DNA from 3 places in the Blastococcus sp. KM273129 genome. Region 2 is predicted to be linked to each of the others. Evidence: predicted binding sites of a transcription regulator. Region 2 holds the regulator's gene; each other region holds the start of a gene.

Region 1 (5,832 bases), on a different contig from region 2:
TCCGCGGCCCGAACTTGCCGACCAGCTCCCGCTGACCCGGCGACTCGATCTGGAACATGCCGAGCGTCCGGGTGCTGCGGATCAGCTCGAACGTCGTCGGGTCGTCCCGCGGGATCGCGTCGATGTCCACCGCCTCGTCGTCGACCCGCTCGATCTCGTCGAGCGCGTGCGCGATCGCCGACTGCATCCGGATGCCCAGGAGGTCCAGCTTGAGCAGCCCCAGCTCCTCGACGTCGTCCTTGTCGAACTGGCTCATCGGGTAGCCGAGGTAGCTGCTCTCCACCGGCGTGCGGTCCAGCAGGGTGGCGTCGGAGAGCAGCACCCCGCACGGGTGCAGGGCGATGTGCCGGGGCAGGCCGTCCAGCCGGGAGACCAGGTCGAACAGCAGGTCGAGGTCGCCGGTGCCACCGGCGCGGCGCGAGCCGTACCGGCTGGCCCGCAGCTCGGGGAGGTCGCGCAGCGCGGCGTGCACCTGGTTGGCCCGGATGTGCGGGAACGCCTTGGCGACGGCGTCGATCTCCGCCGGCGGCAGGCCGAGCGCCGCCCCGACGTCGCGGATGGCGTGGCGCACCCGGTAGGTGTCCATCATCGAGATGCAGCTGACCCGGTCGGCGCCGAAGCGGTCGATGACCGCGTCGTAGACCTCCATCCGGCGGGCGGACTCCACGTCGATGTCGATGTCGGGCAGCTGGTGGCGCAGCGGCGAGAGGAACCGCTCCATCAGCAGGCCGTAGCGCAGCGGGTCGACGTCGGAGATGCCCAGCAGGTAGGTGACCAGGCTGCCGGCGCCCGATCCGCGCGCCGCCGCCCGGACCCTCGAGCTCTTGATGAGGTCGACCACGTCCGCGACCGTGAGGAAGTAGGAGGGGTAGCCGAGCGAGTCGATGACCGCCAGCTCCTCCTCCAGCCGCCGGCGGACCCGGGCGGTGGGCGCCATGCCGCGCCGCCCCAGCCCGGCCTCGCACCGGGCGCGCAGCACCTGCGCCGGGCCCATCCCCCGCTCGGCCGGGCTGGTGACGACGTCCAGCTCGGGGTACCGGACGCTGCCGATGCCCAGGTCGCCGGTGGGGTCGACGGCGCACTGCTCGGCCAGCCGGGCGGTGCGCTCGAGCAGCCGCAGGGCGGCGTCCCGGTCGGGGCCGGCCAGGTCCTCGGCGACCTCGGCCATCTCCTTGCCCGACTTCAGGTAGCCCTCGGCCGTGGTGCGGTCGACGTGCCGGGCACCCAGCGGGACCAGCCGCCGGGCGGCGTCGAGCACGTCGGCGGTCGGGGCGTCGAGGGCGTCGACGTACCGGACCGCGTTGCTCAGGACCACCGGCACCTGCTGCTCGGCGGCGAACCGGAGCAGCGCCTGCGCACGCTGCCGGTCGCCCCGGCCCCGGTGGTGCACCACCTCGAGCGCCAGCCCCGGGCCGAAGACCGCGCGCCAGGCGTCCAGCTGCTGGACGGCCAGGTCGGCCCGGCCGGCGAGGAGGGCCCGGCCCACCGGTGAGCCGGGGCCGAGCAGGGGCACCAGCCCGGTGGCGTGCTCGGCGGCGATCGCCAGCGAGCTCACCGGTTCGCCGCGGGTGCCGCGCAGGTGGGTGGCGCTGGTGAGCCGGCACAGCGAGCGCCAGCCGGCGCCGTCGCGCGCGAGGAAGGTGACCCGGGGCAGCCGCGGGTCGACGCTCACCCCACCGCGGGCCGGCGACCGGCGCGGCGGCGTGGCGGCCCGCGACCGCGGGGTCCGGGCCGTGGCCGGGTCATCCCCCAGCACGTGCGCGAGCGCCGGCGGCACGCTGGTGCCCAGCGCCGGCGCCACCGCGAGGTCGACACCGAAGATCGGCCGCACCCCGGCCGACCGGCAGGCCAGCGCGAACTTCACCGCGCCGTACAGCCCGTCCCGGTCGGTCAGGGCCAGGGCCGGCATGCCGTGCTCGGCCGCCCGCGCCACCAGGTCGGCGGGGTGGTTGGCCCCGTACCGCATGGAGTAACCGGACGCGACGTGCAGGTGGACGAAGGGATCGCTCACCTCCGGGGACCGGTGGACCGGGAGGCGGCACCGCCGACCACGTGCGGCCGCGGGTAGCGGGGCGGCTCGGGTAGCGGGTCCGCGCCCAGCCCCGCCTCGACCACGGTGAGGAAGCTCCGCACGTCGCGGACCAGGTCGTCGGCCTCCCGCTCGGTGACCGCGCGGGACAGCCCCGCCTCCGCCGCGGCGCGCTTGGCCGCGCCGGCGGCGAAGAAGGTGGCCCACTCCCCCAGCTCCGGGGCGACATCCCCGAGCAGCACCCAGGCGCTGCGCGGGCGCCGGCGGCCACCCTCGGGCCGGGTGCGCGCGGCGAGCACCGCCGCGGCGGCACGGAGAGCGGCCAGGTGCGCGGTGGCGTACCGCTCCCGCGGGTCGGTGGCCGAGACCGCCTCCGCCAGGCCGCGGTGGGCCTGGCGGAGCAGCCCGGCGGCCGCGGCGGGCAGCGCGGGGGGCAGCGGCAGCTGGCCGGCCGGCACGGCGCGTGCGGCGCCCATCAGTCGTGCACCCGGACGAGCCACCAGCGGTTGCCGGAGGCGTCCCACGTCAGGTCGTAGACGCCGGCGAAGCTCATGCGCGACCGCCCGGCCCGCACCGCCTCCACCCGCCAGACCTCGCGGGGCGCGACCAGGTCGTCCGATGCGCCGCCCGCCTCGGCGTCCCGGAGCCACCAGGGCGCCGTCTCCACCCAGGAGTCGAGCAGCTCACCCACGACGTACCGGGACTGCCCGCGCCAGAACTGCAGCGGGCCCAGCGGGCCGCGTTCGACCTGCACCTCCTCGCCGGCCCGACCGACGACGACCTCACCGAGCACCCGACCCATGACAGCCTCCCCACGCCTCGCCCGCCGCACGCCCACCACCCCGCCGGCGGGGAAGAAGCCGGGAGAGGCGGGCCGATCCGCTTTGTTCGAACATGCGTTCGAACTGGTGTCCAGTAGACCGGAGCGCTCCCCCCTCGTCAAGCCGGGCCGCGGCGTGTCCGCCCACCCGGACCCAGGCCGCGCGACGGGCCCGTGCGCGCGGATCCCGAGGCCGTCGGACGCACGCCGGCCCGGCCCTCACCTGCGGCCCGCCCCGCCGAACCACCCGGAGCGCCCCGGCCGCCCTCAGCTCCAGAGCGGGTCGGGGGGTGCCTGCTCGTCGAGCCACGGCGGTTCCGGCTCGGGGTCGTGGTACCAACCGGGCGGGCGGGTGGTGCGGGAGACGCCCGACGGGGTGCGGACCACGAGCCGGCCGTCGGGGTGCAGGGTGAACGACCAGCCGCGGGCGAAGGTCTTGATCCGGTGGTGCCGCCGGCACAGGCAGCAGAGGTTCCAGCAGTCGGTCGGGCCGCCGTCGGCGAAGGCCTGCCCGTGGTCGATGTCGCAGCGGCCGGCGCGGCGGCGGCAGCCCGGCATGCGGCAGTGCCGGTCGCGCACGCCGACCAGCCGTTCCTGGGCCGCGGTGGGCCGGTACCCGGGCGTCGGGGGTGGCGGCCGGAGGCCGGGCCCGTCGGGCTGCCCGGGCGGGTGGTTGCCGGGTGGGTGGTTGCGGGGCGAGCTCTTCCCGCGACGCACCCGGCGCCCCCGGCCGGCGGCGCGGCGGAGCTCGGCCGGGGTGGCCACCGCGACGGTCTCACCGATGGTCGGGTCGTCGATCGCGACGTGGACCGACCCGCCCGGTACCGGGGACAGGTCGAGCACGTCGAAGGAGTCCAGCAGTTCCCGGCACTGGGCGGCGGAGATCAGCTGCCCGTCCAGCTCCGCCGGAGCCGCCCCGGGCGGGGCGTCGGGCCGCAGCGAGGGCAGCGCGGCGTGGACGTGCAGCTGCGCGGTCACCGGCGGACGGCTGGTGTCCCACGGCCGCAGGATCAGGTCCAGCGTCGCCGCCGAGCGCAGCACGCCCATCGGCCGGTCGTCGCCGTCGGCCCGCATCCACCGCGCGTACTGGTCGACCGCGTCACGGGCCGCGTGCACCGCCGGCAGCGGGCCCTCGACGACCAGCCGGCCCAGGTCGTCGGCGGTGCGCTGCACGTGCACGTCGGCCTTCCGCTCGGCCTCCCTGCGGCGGCGCTCCTTCGCCTCGCCGTCGACCCGGTAGAGGTGGTAGCGGACGCGGTCGCCCAGCCGGGACGGCGGGCAGTCCGCGGCGCCCGGCAGCACCCGCGCCTGCACCGCGGCGGCGACGGCGTCGGAGGCGTCGCCCAGCAGGTCGAGCAGGATCCGCACCTTGCGGATGCTCAGCCGCCCGGCGAACATCTCCGCCCACGTGGCGGCGAGCTTCGTGGTGAGCAGGATCGACTCGGCGGCCAGGCGGCCGGCCTCGGCCTCCGAGCAGTGGCGGATCACCGCCAGCTCGGAGACGAAGTCGTCGGAGACGTCGGCGAGCGCGGCCGGGCGCGCCGCCCGGGAATCCGGCCCCGGCCTGCCGCGGGGGCGGTAGTCGGCGTCCCGCTCCACCGACCGGCGGCGCGCCAGCTCCGCGATGGCGGCCGCCTGCCGGGCGTACTCCCGGGCCATGTGCGCGTCGGCCGACCAGATGTCGCACACCAGCTCGAACTCGCCCCCGTCCGGTGGCACGACCTCGCCGGGGAGCAGCGGCATCGGCACGCCGTCGCCGGGCAGGCACGAGCCGTCGTCCTCCATGGCTGCACGCTAGGCCGGGGCTACGACATTTCTGAGCGGTCAGAGGCCGGGAGGCGCGGTCGAGAAGGCATGGTTCACGCCAGCACCTCACCGTTCAGGAGCGGCATCTCCTCCGCGGCTCCCGGCTCGCCGCCTCGTCAGTGCACCGGCCGGGTCGGCGGACGGCCTCCGGCAGGCCGCAGCGATCTGCCGGACTGCACCGCCCGGGACACGCCGGGCGCGCGCGCCTGCGGGCGGTGGCAGGATCGACCCATGAGCCCGCCCACGCACCCCCGGGTGGCCGCCGTAGCCCGGGCCCTCGCCGCGGCCGGCGCCGAGGGTGAGGTGCGCACCCTCCCCGCCGAGGTCCGCACCGCGGCCGCTGCCGCGAAGGCGCTGGGCGTCCCGGTCGGCGCGATCGTCAACAGCCTGGTCTTCCTCGCCGACGGCGCACCGCTGCTCGTCCTCACCAGCGGCGCGCACCGCGTCGACGTCCTCCAGGTCGCGGCGCTGCTGGGCGTCGGTTCCCTGGTCCCCGCGCCGCCGGAGGTCGTCCGCGAGCAGACCGGCCAGCCCATCGGCGGGGTGGCCCCGGTCGGCCACCCCGCCCCGCTGGGCACCCTGGTCGACGTGGAGCTCGCCCGCTACGACCGGCTGTGGGCCGCGGCCGGGCACCCGGCGGCGGTCTTCCCCACCAGCTACGACGAGCTGCTCCGCATCACCGCCGGCACCGCGGCCGAGGTGGGCGGCGGCCTCCTGGACGGCACCGGCACCACGGTCGGCGGGGACCCGCTGCCCGGCGCGCCGCCGCCGGATCCCGCCGGGGCGGTCGCCCCGTGACGGGCACCCGCCCCGCCACCCGGATCCTCGAGCTGCCCGCCCCCTGGATGCGCGAGCACATGCACGAGGTGCTGGCCATCTACGGGCTGGCGATGGGCTACGACTCCGGCATCGTCGCCGGCCGGTACGGCTACGCCATCCAGCACACCGAGCGCCCCGGGTTCCGCGCGGTCGGCGCCTTCGCCCGCACCGCCGAGGGCGAGCGGCTGGTCGGGTTCGGCTACGGCTACCTCATCGCCCCCGGCCAGTGGTGGCACGACCAGGTGCGGGCCGCGCTGGACCGGCGGACGGCGAAGAAGTGGCTGCCCGGCGCCTTCGAGGTCTGCGAGCTGCACGTGCACCCCGACGCCCAGAGCCAGGGGCTGGGCCGGCAGCTGCT
Region 2 (5,832 bases):
TTGACGAAGTCGTCGAACGGGCATTGTGAACCTCTCGCCATGGCCGCGCGGCTGCACGGGACCGGCCGATCAGGGCAGCAGCAGCACCTGACCGGGAGCGATCGCCGCGCTCCCGAGCTCGTTGAGCCGGCGGATGTCGACGATGACGTCGCGCACGTCGCGCCCCCCGGCTGCTGCACCCGCGATCGACCAGAGCGTGTCCCCGGGTTCCACGATCACCTTCGTCGTGCCCATCAGCTCCAGCCCGCCCCCGTCCTCGCCGAGGGCGGCGCCGACGAGGGCGACCACCCCGAGACCCAGGAGCAGGACGGCCACCGCGACCACGCGGCGCCCGCGCGCCGTCAGCCGGAGCGTTGGGACCGGCGGCGGCACCGCCCGGCCGGCGACCGTCCGGGCGCGGCCCGCCGGCCGGGACTCCCCCTGGCGGGTCGCGGGCGCGACGGGTTCCGCGTAGGCGCGGGGCGGTGGCAGGACCCTCAGGTGGCGCGCGGGCACCCGCGCCGCGCTGCCGTGCGCCACGCCCACCGACGACTCCGCGCGGACGCGCAACGCAGCACCGCTGTCCATGTCTCCCGCCCTCCTGGCCGGCACCCCGCCGGCCCGAACACCTGTTCGATTCGAACGCCTGTCCGATGTCTACCGGACGATGCCGACAGAAGCGATGCGACACGGAGAACTTTCGAACGTGTGTTTGAACTGGCCCGGGATCGGCGCTACCGTTCAGCGGACGACGACGGTCGAGCGCTGCACGGGCAGCCGGCGAGGAGGAGACGTGGCGGACTCGAGCGGGACCTCCGGCGGTGGGCGCGGCACGCGCGGGGCGACCCCGGAGGCGGGCGGCACCGCGTCGGTGCGCACCTTCCCCGATCGCACGGCTGACGGCGACGGGCTCACCCAGCGGCAGCGGCGGGTCCTCGAGGTGATCCGCGACTCCATCGACCGCCGGGGCTACCCGCCGTCGGTCCGGGAGATCGGCGAGGCGGTGGGGCTGTCGTCGGCGTCCTCGGTCGCCCACCAGCTGTCCGTGCTGCAGAAAAAGGGCTGGCTGCGGCGCGACCCCAACCGGCCCCGCGCGCTGGACGTCCGGCTCCCCGGTGACACGGGCCGGGGCGCGGCCACGCATGCCGAGCCGCCGGTGGTCGCCGACGGCGAGCAGGCCTCCGCCCCCACGTACGTCCCGCTCGTCGGGCGGATCGCCGCCGGTGGCCCGGTCCTGGCCGAACAGGCGGTGGAGGACGTCTTCCCGCTCCCCCGCGAGCTCGTGGGCGAGGGGACCGTCTTCATGCTCAAGGTGGCCGGCGACTCGATGGTCGAAGCCGCCATCTGCGACGGCGACTGGGTCGTCGTCCGCCAGCAGCCCACTGCCGAGAACGGGGAGATCGTCGCCGCCATGATCGACGGCGAGGCGACCGTCAAGACCTACAAGCGGCGGGACGGTCACGTGTGGCTGCTGCCGCACAACCCGGCCTACGAGCCCATCCCGGGCGACGAGGCGACGATCCTCGGCCGGGTGGTCTCGGTCCTGCGCCGGGTCTGACGACACGACGTCGGTGGCCGGCCGGGGCTTCGTGCCGGCCGGCCACCGACGTGCACGGGCGCGGTGATCAGCGCCGCTGGTAGTTCCCGTCCCGCTTCTCGAAGAAGGCCTGCAGCGCCTCCTGGTGGTCGTCGGTGCGGAACATCTCGAGGAAGCGCTTGGTCTGCAGCGCCTGCCCTTGCGCGAAGTCCATCTCGAACGCCCCGGTGACCGCCTCCTTCGTCGCCTCCACGGACAGCGGCGCACGGGTGGCGATCCGCTGGGCCTTCGCGAGCGCGGCCGTCATGAGGTCGGCCGGCTCGTGCACCTCCGTGACCAGGCCCCAGTTCAGCGCCTGCTGCGCGGTGTACCGGGCCCCGGTCAGCAGGATCTCCTTGGCCGGCCCCAGGCCGATGACACGCGGAAGACGCCAGAAGCTCACGATGAGCCCCACGTTCACCCCGGCAGCCACGAAGAACGCCTCGGTGGATGCGATGCGGATGTCGCAGCAGAGCGCGAACTCCAGCCCGCCGCCGATGGTCGCCCCGTTGATCGCGGCGATCACCGGTGCCCGGAAGTTCTGCACCCCGTTCAGCACCCGGCCGAACCCGGCCAGGTAGTCCTCGAGCTGCTCGTCGCTCATGGACTGGTCCTCGCCGAGGTGGGCACCTGCGGTGAACGCCCGCCCCTCCCCGGTGATGACCAGGCAGCGCACCTGCTCGTCGGCGTCCAGGATGTCGAGCGCCCTCATGAACGACCGCCGGCTCTCCCAGCTGAAGGTGTTCGAGGGCGGGCTGTCCAGGCTGAGGACGGCGATGTGCGGGGTCTCGTAGCGCAGGTGGACCCCGGGGCCTACGTCGGTCGTGGTCACGGTCATGCGGCTTCCTCCGAGGATGCGTGGGCGTCTGGACGGGGCGTCGTCCGGCGACGGCGGGACTCGCCGGGCCGGTGGTCGAGCAGTCGCATGGCGATGACCGCCACGACGATGTTGATCAGCAGGATGACCACCGAGAGAGCACCCACCCGCTGGTACAGCGACTCGTTGGACAGGTTGTAGAGGACGGTGGCGATGGTCGGGTTGGCGCCGGTGTAGAGGAACACCGACATCTCCAGCTCCCGGAACAGCAGGACGAAGTTGAGCAGCCCCGCCGCCAGCAGCGACGGGCGCAGCAACGGCACGGTGATGCGCCGCCAGGTGCGAGCCCACGAGGCGCCCAGGCTCCGCGACGCCTCCTCGACCTCGGCGCCGATCTGCCCCATGCCCGCGTGCACGTAGGCGAAGGTCAGCGGTAGCGCGCTGCCGACGTAGGCGATGAGGAGGATGGTGAGCGACCCGCCCAGACCGAACGGCGGCGCGGCGTAGGCGATGATCAGCCCGATACCGAGGACGGCGCCCGGGAACGCCAGCGGGGCCGCCATCGCCGGTGCGATCACCGCGTTGCTGCGCGCCCTGGTCCGGTGCACGAGCCACGAAGCGAGCAGCGCGAGCGCGAGCGCCAGCACCGTCGCCGCCACGGCCAGGAAGAAGCTGTTGCCCATGGCCGCCGTGATCAGCGGCTGGCTGAACACCTGCTCGTAGTTGCCGGTCAGCGTGAAGTTGTCCGCCCCGAACGGTCGCCCGAGGGCCTCGCGGAACGACGTCGCCAGCAGGATGCCGAACGGCAGCACGATGCTGAGGACGACGACCAGCGTGCAGAAGGCCAGCCCCGCGACCCGGCCGGCGGGACCGAGGTGGGTCAGCTCCTGCCGCCCCGGCTTGCCTCCGATGACGGTGAACTTCTTCCCCCCGACGAGACGCCGTTGGACCAGCAGCAGTCCCGCGATGATCACGAGGATCGGCACGGAGATGACCGCCGCCGCCTCGATCCGGGGCGGGAACTGCATGAGGCTCAGCAGGACGGTCGGGATGGTCTGGAACCCGGTCGGCGCACCCAGGATGGCGACCGGGCCGAAGATCACCGCGGCGCTGACGAAGACGAGGATCGACCCGGCGATCAGCGCCGGCGCGATGACCGGGAACGTCACCGTCCGGAGCACCCGGGCCCGGGAGGCACCGAGACTGGCCGCCGCGTGCTCCAGCGCCGGGTCGATGCCCTCGAGCGCGGCCGACACCGGGAGGAAGACGAGGGGGTAGAGGAAGAGGGAGAGGACGAAGATGATCCCCCACGGGCTGAAGATGTCGAACGGCGCGGACTCCAGGCCGAAGAGGGACATCAAGGTGGTGTTCAGCAGCCCGTTGCGCGGCCCCAGCAGGAGGATCCACCCGAGTGCGGCGATGAAGCTGGGCGCGGCGAAGGTGAGGACCGCGGTGCCGCGGAAGAAGCGCCGGAACGGCAGATCCGTCCGCACCGCGAACCAGGCGACGGGGAGGCCGAGCAGGAGGCTGCCCACCACGGTGCCCGAGGCGATCCACAGCGAGTTGAGGATCGCCTCGACCAAGCGGGGTTCGCTGGCCAGCAGCCCGTAGTTGCCGAGCGTGAACCCGCCGTCGTCGGCGACGAAGCTCTGGCCGAAGACCTGCGCGACCGGGTAGCCGATGAGGGCGACGATCGCGACCACCCACACCCAGCGCATGGCGCGCTCGAAGCCGGTGCCGCGCCGATGGGCCTGCCGTCGGCGGCGGGGCGGAGCCCCGGTGTCCCGGGGCACCCCGGCCGCGTCGGTGCCCGACGCGGCCGGGGCGGCGGAGCTGGTCAGCGCCATGACGGGCGGCCCGGGGGTGCGGTGGAGCCGTTCGGTCGGCGGCTCATCGGTTGAACAGCTCCGCGAAGCGGGCAACGACGTCCTCGCCGCGCTCCTCGATCTCCGAGAGGTCCGCGGTCAGGAGCGTGGCGTCGGAGAGGTCGGCGCCGGTCGGCGGCTGGGGACCACCCTGGAGCACGCTGCGCCCGCCCTGGTCGGCGAGGGCCTGCTGGAAGTCCTCGCTCAGGTGGTACTGCACCAGCAGCTTCGCGGCGTTCGGGTGCGGCGCGTCGGCGAGCATCGCCAGCTCGGACGCGAAGGACGGCACCCCGTCCTCCATGAAGGCGATCTCCAGGGGCTCGCCCTCCTCCGCGGCGCTGATCACGGCCGACTCGATGGCCGGGATGCCGATGTCGGCCTCACCGGTGAGCACCAGCTGTGCGAGGGCGAGACTGCTGTCGGTGACGGAGACCTGCCGCTCGGCCAGCTGCTCCAGCCACTCCTCGCCGTGGAGGCCCGTGAGCATCGTGTAGTAGGCCAGCGCGGTGCCCGATGCACCCGGGTCGGCGCTGATGATGGCGCCGTGGTCCTCGCCGGCCAGCTCCTCCCATGTGGTGGGGAGGTCTGCCGGGTCGGTGTTGGCGGAGTTGTACATGATCCCCAGCGGGACGAGGCTGTAGGGCACCTGCGGGTTGTCCGGGTTGTCCAGGCCCTCGCTGATGTCGGCGAGGTTGGGCACGTCGGCATCGGCGATGACGCCCTCGTCCGCCCAGTCCTGCATGGTGCCGGGATCGGTGAGGCTGACGACGTCCGCGTTGACCGACCCGCTGGCCAGCTCGGCGGAGATGGAGTTGGCGATCGCGCCCGAGTCCTCGCGGGTGAAGGTGACCTGGATGCCGAAGAGCTCCTGCATCCGCTCCTGGAGCAGCTCCAGGCCGGGGCGGGTGTGCCCTCCGGCGTAGAGGACGACGCCGCCCTCCTCCTGCGCGGCCTCGACCAGCTCCTGGTCGATCCCCTCCACCGCGGCCGGCTCGCCGCCGGATCCGGCGTCCGACGCCGGTGTGGTCGAGCCGTTGCCGCAGGCGGCGACGAGCACGACGGCCATGGGGACGGTCAGGCTGGTGAGCAGGCGGCGCGCGGAGCAGTGGGAGAACACAGGGCCTCTTCTCGGGTGGGTGACGCTGTTCGGACGGGGGGATCGGGAGACGGCGGCGCTCACGCCGCGGACCGGCCGGGAACGGGTGCCGGGACGGCGCTGACGTGTTCGGTGGCGGCCGCGGGGCGGTCGCCCAGGACGGCGGCGGCCCCGCGGTCGACCCCGAGCGACACCGCCTGGCCGGGCTGGAGCCGTCCGACGCTGGGACCGGTCGCCTTGATCGGCTCGGTGAGCCCGGGTAGCTCCACGGAGTACTGGACGTGATCGCCGAAGAACAGGGCCTCGCGGACCACGGCACCGGAGGTGTCGCCGGGGTCGGCCGGGGTGAGCCGGACGTCCCCCGGGCGCACGGAGACCATGACGGCCTGGCCCTCGCCCAGCGGGCCGTCGGCCGGCGCGTCCGCCTCGACCGGGACGCCGCCGGGCAGTTCGAGGGCGACAGCTCCGCCGACGGCACCGCGGACGGTGGCCGGCAGCA
Region 3 (5,832 bases), on a different contig from region 2:
GCCAGCGCTCCGGAGTCTAGGCGTCGAAGAGGGTGTCTGACGACGACCCCGGTACCTGTGGGTCTGCTGTGACCCGGCCGAGGGGGACCCCGCCGCGCGGCACCGGCCGCCCCAGGTGCTCCCAGGCGGCCTCGGTCGCGACCCGCCCGCGCGGGGTGCGCGCCAGCAGCCCGGCGCGCACGAGGAACGGCTCGCACACCTCCTCGACGGTGTGCGGCTCCTCGCCCACGGCCACGGCGAGGGTGGCGACGCCGACCGGCCCGCCGCCGAACTTGCCCACGAGCGCCTCGAGGACGGCGCGGTCGAGGCGGTCCAGCCCCAGGTGGTCGACGTCGTAGAGCGCCAGCGCGGCCTCGGCGACCTGGCGCGTGACGCGGCCGTCGGCCTCCACCTCGGCGTAGTCGCGGACCCGGCGCAGCAGCCGGTTGGCGATGCGCGGGGTGCCGCGGGAGCGTCCGGCGATCTCGGCCGACCCCTCGTCGGTGAGCTCCACGCCGAGCAGGGCGGCGCTGCGGGCGAGCACCCGCTGCAGCTCGGCCGGCTCGTAGAACTCCATCTGCCCGACGAAGCCGAACCGGTCGCGGAGCGGGCCGGTCAGCAGCCCGGCACGGGTGGTGGCCCCGACGAGGGTGAACGGGTTGATCTCCAGGGGGATCGCCGTCGCCCCGGGCCCCTTGCCCACCACGACGTCGACGCGGAAGTCCTCCATCGCCATGTAGAGCAGCTCCTCGGCGGGCCGGGCGATGCGGTGGATCTCGTCGATGAACAGGACGTCACCGGGCGCGAGGTTCGAGAGCATCGCCGCGAGGTCGCCGGAGCGCTCGATCGCCGGGCCGCTGGTGATCTTCACCGAGGTGCCGAGCTCGGAGCCGATGATCAGCGCGAGGCTGGTCTTGCCGAGCCCGGGCGGCCCCGACAGGAGCACGTGGTCGGGGGTGCGGCCGCGCCGCTTGGCGCCCTCGAGGACCAGGGCGAGCTGGCGGGCCACCTTGGGCTGGCCGATGAAGTCGTCCAGCGAGTGCGGCCGCAGCGCCGACTCGACGACCCGCTCCTCGTCGCCGGCCTGCGGCGACACCGGCCACTCCGGCGTCACGTCGGCGGCCAGGTCACCGGTCAGGGACCGGTCGAACGGGGCGCTCACGACCTGCCCAGCAGCTGGAGAGCGCGCCGGAGCAGCACCGCGACCTCCACGCTGCCGGTCGCGGCGATCTGCTCGTCGGCCACGGGGGCGAGCTGGCCGACCGCGGTCTCGGCCTCCTTGCCGCTCCAGCCGAGGCCGACCAGCGCGCTGGTGAGCTGGTCGCGCCAGGGCGCCACCGGCGTCACCGACGGCAGCCCCGCGGGCGCGGGCACGTCGAGGGAGGTGTCGGTGGTGGTGGAGCCCAGCCGGTCGCGCAGCTCGAGGATCAGCCGCTCGGCGCCCTTCTTGCCGATGCCGGGCACCTGCATCAGCGCCTTGACGTCGGCCGTCGAGACGGCCCGGCGGACCTCCCGCGGCGGGTGGATGGCCAGCACCGCCTGGGCCAGGCGCGGGCCGACGCCGTTGGCGGTCTGCAGCAGCTCGAACAGCTGGCGCTCGTCGTCGTCGGCGAAGCCGTAGAGGGTGAGCGAGTCCTCGCGCACCACGAGGGTGGTCGCCAGCCGGGCGGACTCCCCCACCTGCAGGCGGGCGATCGTGCCCGGGGTGCACTGCACCGCGAGGCCGATGCCGCCCACCTCGACGACGGCGCCGTCCGGGGAGACCGCGGCGACCCGCCCGCTGACGCTGGCGATCATCGGGCCGCCACCCCCGTCCACCGCGGCAGCGTGGTGCTGCGCACCGGCGCGCCGATCCCGCCGGCGATCGCCGCCGTGCGCAGCCGCTGCTGCGCCGGCCCGCGCCAGGCGTGGCAGACCGCGAGGGCGAGGGCGTCGGCGGCGTCGGCCGGCTTGGGGGCGGCGGCGAGCCCGAGGACCCGGGTGACCATGAGGGTGACCTGCTCCTTGTCCGCGCGGCCGTTGCCGGAGATGGCCGCCTTGACCTCGCTGGGCGTGTGCCAGGCGACCGGCCGGTCGGCCTGGGCCGCGGCCAGCGCGGCCACCCCGGCCGCCTGCGCGGTGCCCGTGGCGGTGCCCTTGTTGTTCTGGGTGAACACCCGCTCGATCGCGACCACGTCGGGGCGGTGCTCGCGCAGCAGCGCGGCGACCGCGGTGTGCAGCTCCAGCAGCCGCAGCTCCAGGTCCAGCTCCGCCAGCGTGCGCACCACGCCGACGCCGACCGCCGTCGGCCGCGCGCCGGGGCGCCCGTCGACCACCCCCCACCCGCACCGGGTGAGGCCCGGGTCGATGCCGAGCACCCGCATGGTCACGCTCCCGTCAGCCGAACTGGTGTTCGACCGAGGCTAACCCCGCTCCCCGACCGGACCCCGCCAACACGCCCGGTGACGTACTGGAACGGCCCCCGTCCAGAGGCTCGCCCCGAGCGCAGCGAGGGGTGAGGAGGACGGGGGTCCTTCTAGGCGTCGGCCGCCACCTGCTCCATGACCTCGTCGGACACGTCGTAGTTGGCGTAGACGTTCTGCACGTCGTCGCAGTCCTCGAGCGCGTCGATCAGGCGGAAGACCTTGGCCGCGCCCTCGGCGTCGAGCGGCACCTGGACGCTGGGCTGGAAGCCGGCCTCGGCGGAGTCGTAGTCGATGCCGGCGTCCTGCAACGCGGTGCGCACGGCGACGAGGTCGGTGGGCTCGCAGAGCACCTCGAGGGTGTCGCCGAGGTCGCGCACCTCCTCGGCGCCGGCGTCCAGCACCGCCATGAGCACGCTGTCCTCGTCGACGTCACCGGACTTGGGCACCACGACGACGCCCTTGCGGGAGAAGAGGTAGGAGACCGAGCCGGGGTCGGCCATCGACCCGCCGTTGCGGGTCATGGCGGTGCGGACCTCCATCGCCGAGCGGTTCTTGTTGTCGGTGAGGCACTCGATGAGCACCGCGACGCCGCCGCTGGCGTAGCCCTCGTAGGTGATGCCCTGGTAGTCGACGCCGCCGGCCTCGAGGCCCGCGCCGCGCTTGACCGCGCGGTCGATGTTGTCGTTGGGCACCGAGCTCTTCTTGGCCTTCTGGATGGCGTCGTAGAGCGTCGGGTTGCCGGCGGGGTCACCGCCGCCGGTGCGGGCCGCCACCTCGATGTTCTTGATCAGCTTGGCGAAGAGCTTGCCGCGCTTGGCGTCGATCCCGGCCTTCTTGTGCTTGGTCGTCGCCCACTTGGAGTGGCCGCTCACGGCTCTCCCCTCTCTGCGTCGGCCAGGTGACGGCGCACGATGTCGACGAACAGCGCGTGCACCCGGCGGTCCCCGGTCAGCTCGGGGTGGAAGCTGGTGGCCACCACGTCCCCCTGGCGGACCGCGACGATCCTACCGTCGGCCGGTCCGCCGACGACCCGGCCGAGGACCTGCACCCCCGGCCCGGCCTCCTCGACCCACGGGGCGCGGATGAAGACGGCGTGCAGCGGCCCGCCGGCCAGGCCGTCGAGCTCGACCCGGGTCTCGAAGGAGTCGACCTGGCGGCCGAAGGCGTTCCGGCGCACCGTGACGTCCAGCCCGCCGACGGTCTCCTGGCCCGGCGGCGCGTCCAGCAGCCGGTCGGCGAGCAGGATCATCCCGGCGCAGCTGCCGTAGGCGGGCAGCCCGGCGCGGACGGCGTCCCGGAGCGGCTCGAGCAGCCCCCACCGGGCGGCCAGCTTCGCCATGGTGGTCGACTCGCCGCCGGGGAGGACGATCCCGTCGACGGCGGCCAGCTCCTCGGGGCGGCGCACCTGCCGGGCCTCGGCGCCCCCCGCCTGCAGCGCGGCGACGTGCTCGCGGACGTCGCCCTGGAGGGCCAGCACCCCGACGACGGGGCGGGTGGGGCCGGTGGACACGGCCGCCCACGCTACGGCGTCGCCTAGACAGCCGGCGCCGACGGGGCGAGCCCGGCCGCCCGGCTCGACGTCCAGGTGACCAGCGACTCCAGCGGGCCGCGGCCGATCGTGCGCCGCCACGCCCAGGCCCCGGCCAGCGCGGCGGCGGCGAACCACAGCCACAGGACCGCGCCCTGCACCTGGCCGGGCACGACGGCCATGAGGACGCGGATCGCCACGAGGTGGGCGGCGTAGACGGTGAGCGCCAGCGCCCCCACGGCCGCCACCGGGGAGGTCAGCCGCGGCAGCCGCTCGGCGGCCACCAGGCACCCGGCCACCACGAGGAGGGCGACGCCGGTCGAGCCGACGACCTCGAAGGTGGTCCCGCTGTGCGGTTCCGCGCCGGTCAGCCAGCCGGTGTCGAAGACCCCCGGGGCGGTGAAGCCGGCCTCGGGCCCCGGCGAGGGCACCCCACCGGCCAGCAGCCGGGTGCTCGCCCAGCCCAGGCCGTAGCCGACCACGGCGGCCGCCGCACCGGCCGCGGCGAGCCGCGCGCGCACCGCGGGAGAGGCCAGGTCCAGCCGGCCCACCGCCAGGCCGACCAGCACGAAGGCGATCCAGAGCAGCGCCGGGTAGTAGCCGGTGACCAGCAGGGAGGCGGCGAGCGAGTCGGCCACCTCCAGCGTGGTGAGCACCTGGCCGGCGACGACGAGCAGCGGCGGGACGGCGACGGCGACGACCGCCGCGGTGACCAGCAACCGGCGGACCGGCCAGCGCAGGAACGGCAGCACGAGCACGAAGAGCACCCCGTACACGCCCAGGATCACCGCGACGAAGGTGCCCAGCTCCTCCAGCGCCCACCCGATGGCGAGGACCCACAGCGCCCGGACGAAGATCCGCAACCGCACGCGGTTCAGCTCCGGACCCTCCGGCGGCCGGTCGCGCCCGGAGAGCAGCGCCACCGAGATCCCGGCCAGGGTGGCGAAGAGGATCGACGAGCGCCCGTCGACCACCGCCGTCCAGGTCTGCGGGTCCGGGTGCAGGTCGCCGCCCACCTGCATGTGGGCGGCGAACATGCCGAGGACGGCGAGCCCGCGCGCGACGTCCAGCCCGCCGATGCGCCGCCGGACGTCCACGCTCACCAGCCGCGGGTGGCGTACCGCTCGCTCTCCGGGAGCGTCGCGACGTCGATCCCCACCATCGGCTCCCCGAGCCCGCGCGAGACCTTGGCGATCACGTCCGGGTCGTCGTGGAAGGTGGTGGCCTGCACGATGGCGGCCGCGCGCTGCGCCGGGTCCCCGGACTTGAAGATGCCCGAACCGACGAACACGCCCTCGGCCCCGAGCTGCATCATCATCGCCGCGTCGGCGGGCGTGGCGATGCCACCGGCGGTGAAGAGGACGACGGGCAGCTTGCCGAGCCGCGCCACCTCGGTGACCAGGTCGTGCGGGGCCCGCAGCTCCTTGGCCGCGACGAACAGCTCGGTCTCGTCCAGGGTCGCCAGCCGGCGGATGCCGGCGCGCAGCGCCCGCATGTGGCGGGTCGCCTCGACGACGTTGCCGGTGCCGGCCTCGCCCTTGGAGCGGATCATCGCCGCGCCCTCGGAGATCCGCCGCAGCGCCTCGCCGAGGTCGGTGGCGCCGCAGACGAACGGCACGGTGAACGCGTGCTTGTCGATGTGGTGCGCCTCGTCCGCGGGGGTGAGCACCTCGGACTCGTCGATGTAGTCGACGCCGAGCGACTGGAGCACCTGCGCCTCGACGAAGTGGCCGATGCGGGCCTTGGCCATCACGGGGATGGAGACCGCGTCGATGATGCCCTGGACCATGTCGGGGTCGCTCATCCGCGCGATCCCGCCCTGGGCCCGGATGTCGGCCGGCACCCGCTCCAGCGCCATGACGGCGACGGCGCCGGCGTCCTCGGCGATGCGGGCCTGCTCCGGGGTGACGACGTCCATGA

Evidence for each region. The regulator LexA, encoded in region 2, represses DNA repair genes until DNA is damaged. The targets are predictions, from matches to a motif close to TCGAACANNTGTTCGA.
Region 1: the regulator LexA is predicted to act here: its motif matches at 2,918-2,933, upstream of E9565_RS02420 (DUF6504 family protein).
Region 3: the regulator LexA is predicted to act here: its motif matches at 2,360-2,375, upstream of ruvC (crossover junction endodeoxyribonuclease RuvC).

What each region holds. Positions count from the first base shown of each region.
Region 1 covers NZ_SSXB01000004.1:70,010-75,841, reverse strand. The annotation lists gene E9565_RS02430 (DNA polymerase III subunit alpha) at 1-2,011, opposite strand, end outside; gene E9565_RS02425 (SAV_6107 family HEPN domain-containing protein) at 2,008-2,505, opposite strand; gene E9565_RS02420 (DUF6504 family protein) at 2,505-2,831, opposite strand; gene E9565_RS02415 (HNH endonuclease signature motif containing protein) at 3,117-4,634, opposite strand; gene E9565_RS02410 (YbaK/EbsC family protein) at 4,887-5,453, shown strand; gene E9565_RS02405 (N-acetyltransferase) at 5,450-5,832, shown strand, end outside.
Region 2 covers NZ_SSXB01000001.1:46,319-52,150, reverse strand. The annotation lists gene E9565_RS00265 (LysM peptidoglycan-binding domain-containing protein) at 70-567, opposite strand; gene lexA (transcriptional repressor LexA) at 773-1,537, shown strand; gene E9565_RS00255 (enoyl-CoA hydratase/isomerase family protein) at 1,605-2,393, opposite strand; gene E9565_RS00250 (iron ABC transporter permease) at 2,390-4,219, opposite strand; gene E9565_RS00245 (extracellular solute-binding protein) at 4,263-5,354, opposite strand; gene E9565_RS00240 (ABC transporter ATP-binding protein) at 5,414-5,832, opposite strand, start outside.
Region 3 covers NZ_SSXB01000018.1:12,600-18,431, forward strand. The annotation lists gene ruvB (Holliday junction branch migration DNA helicase RuvB) at 17-1,093, opposite strand; gene ruvA (Holliday junction branch migration protein RuvA) at 1,138-1,776, opposite strand; gene ruvC (crossover junction endodeoxyribonuclease RuvC) at 1,773-2,342, opposite strand; gene E9565_RS07835 (YebC/PmpR family DNA-binding transcriptional regulator) at 2,495-3,256, opposite strand; gene pdxT (pyridoxal 5'-phosphate synthase glutaminase subunit PdxT) at 3,253-3,894, opposite strand; gene E9565_RS07845 (heparan-alpha-glucosaminide N-acetyltransferase domain-containing protein) at 3,918-5,015, opposite strand; gene pdxS (pyridoxal 5'-phosphate synthase lyase subunit PdxS) at 5,012-5,832, opposite strand, start outside.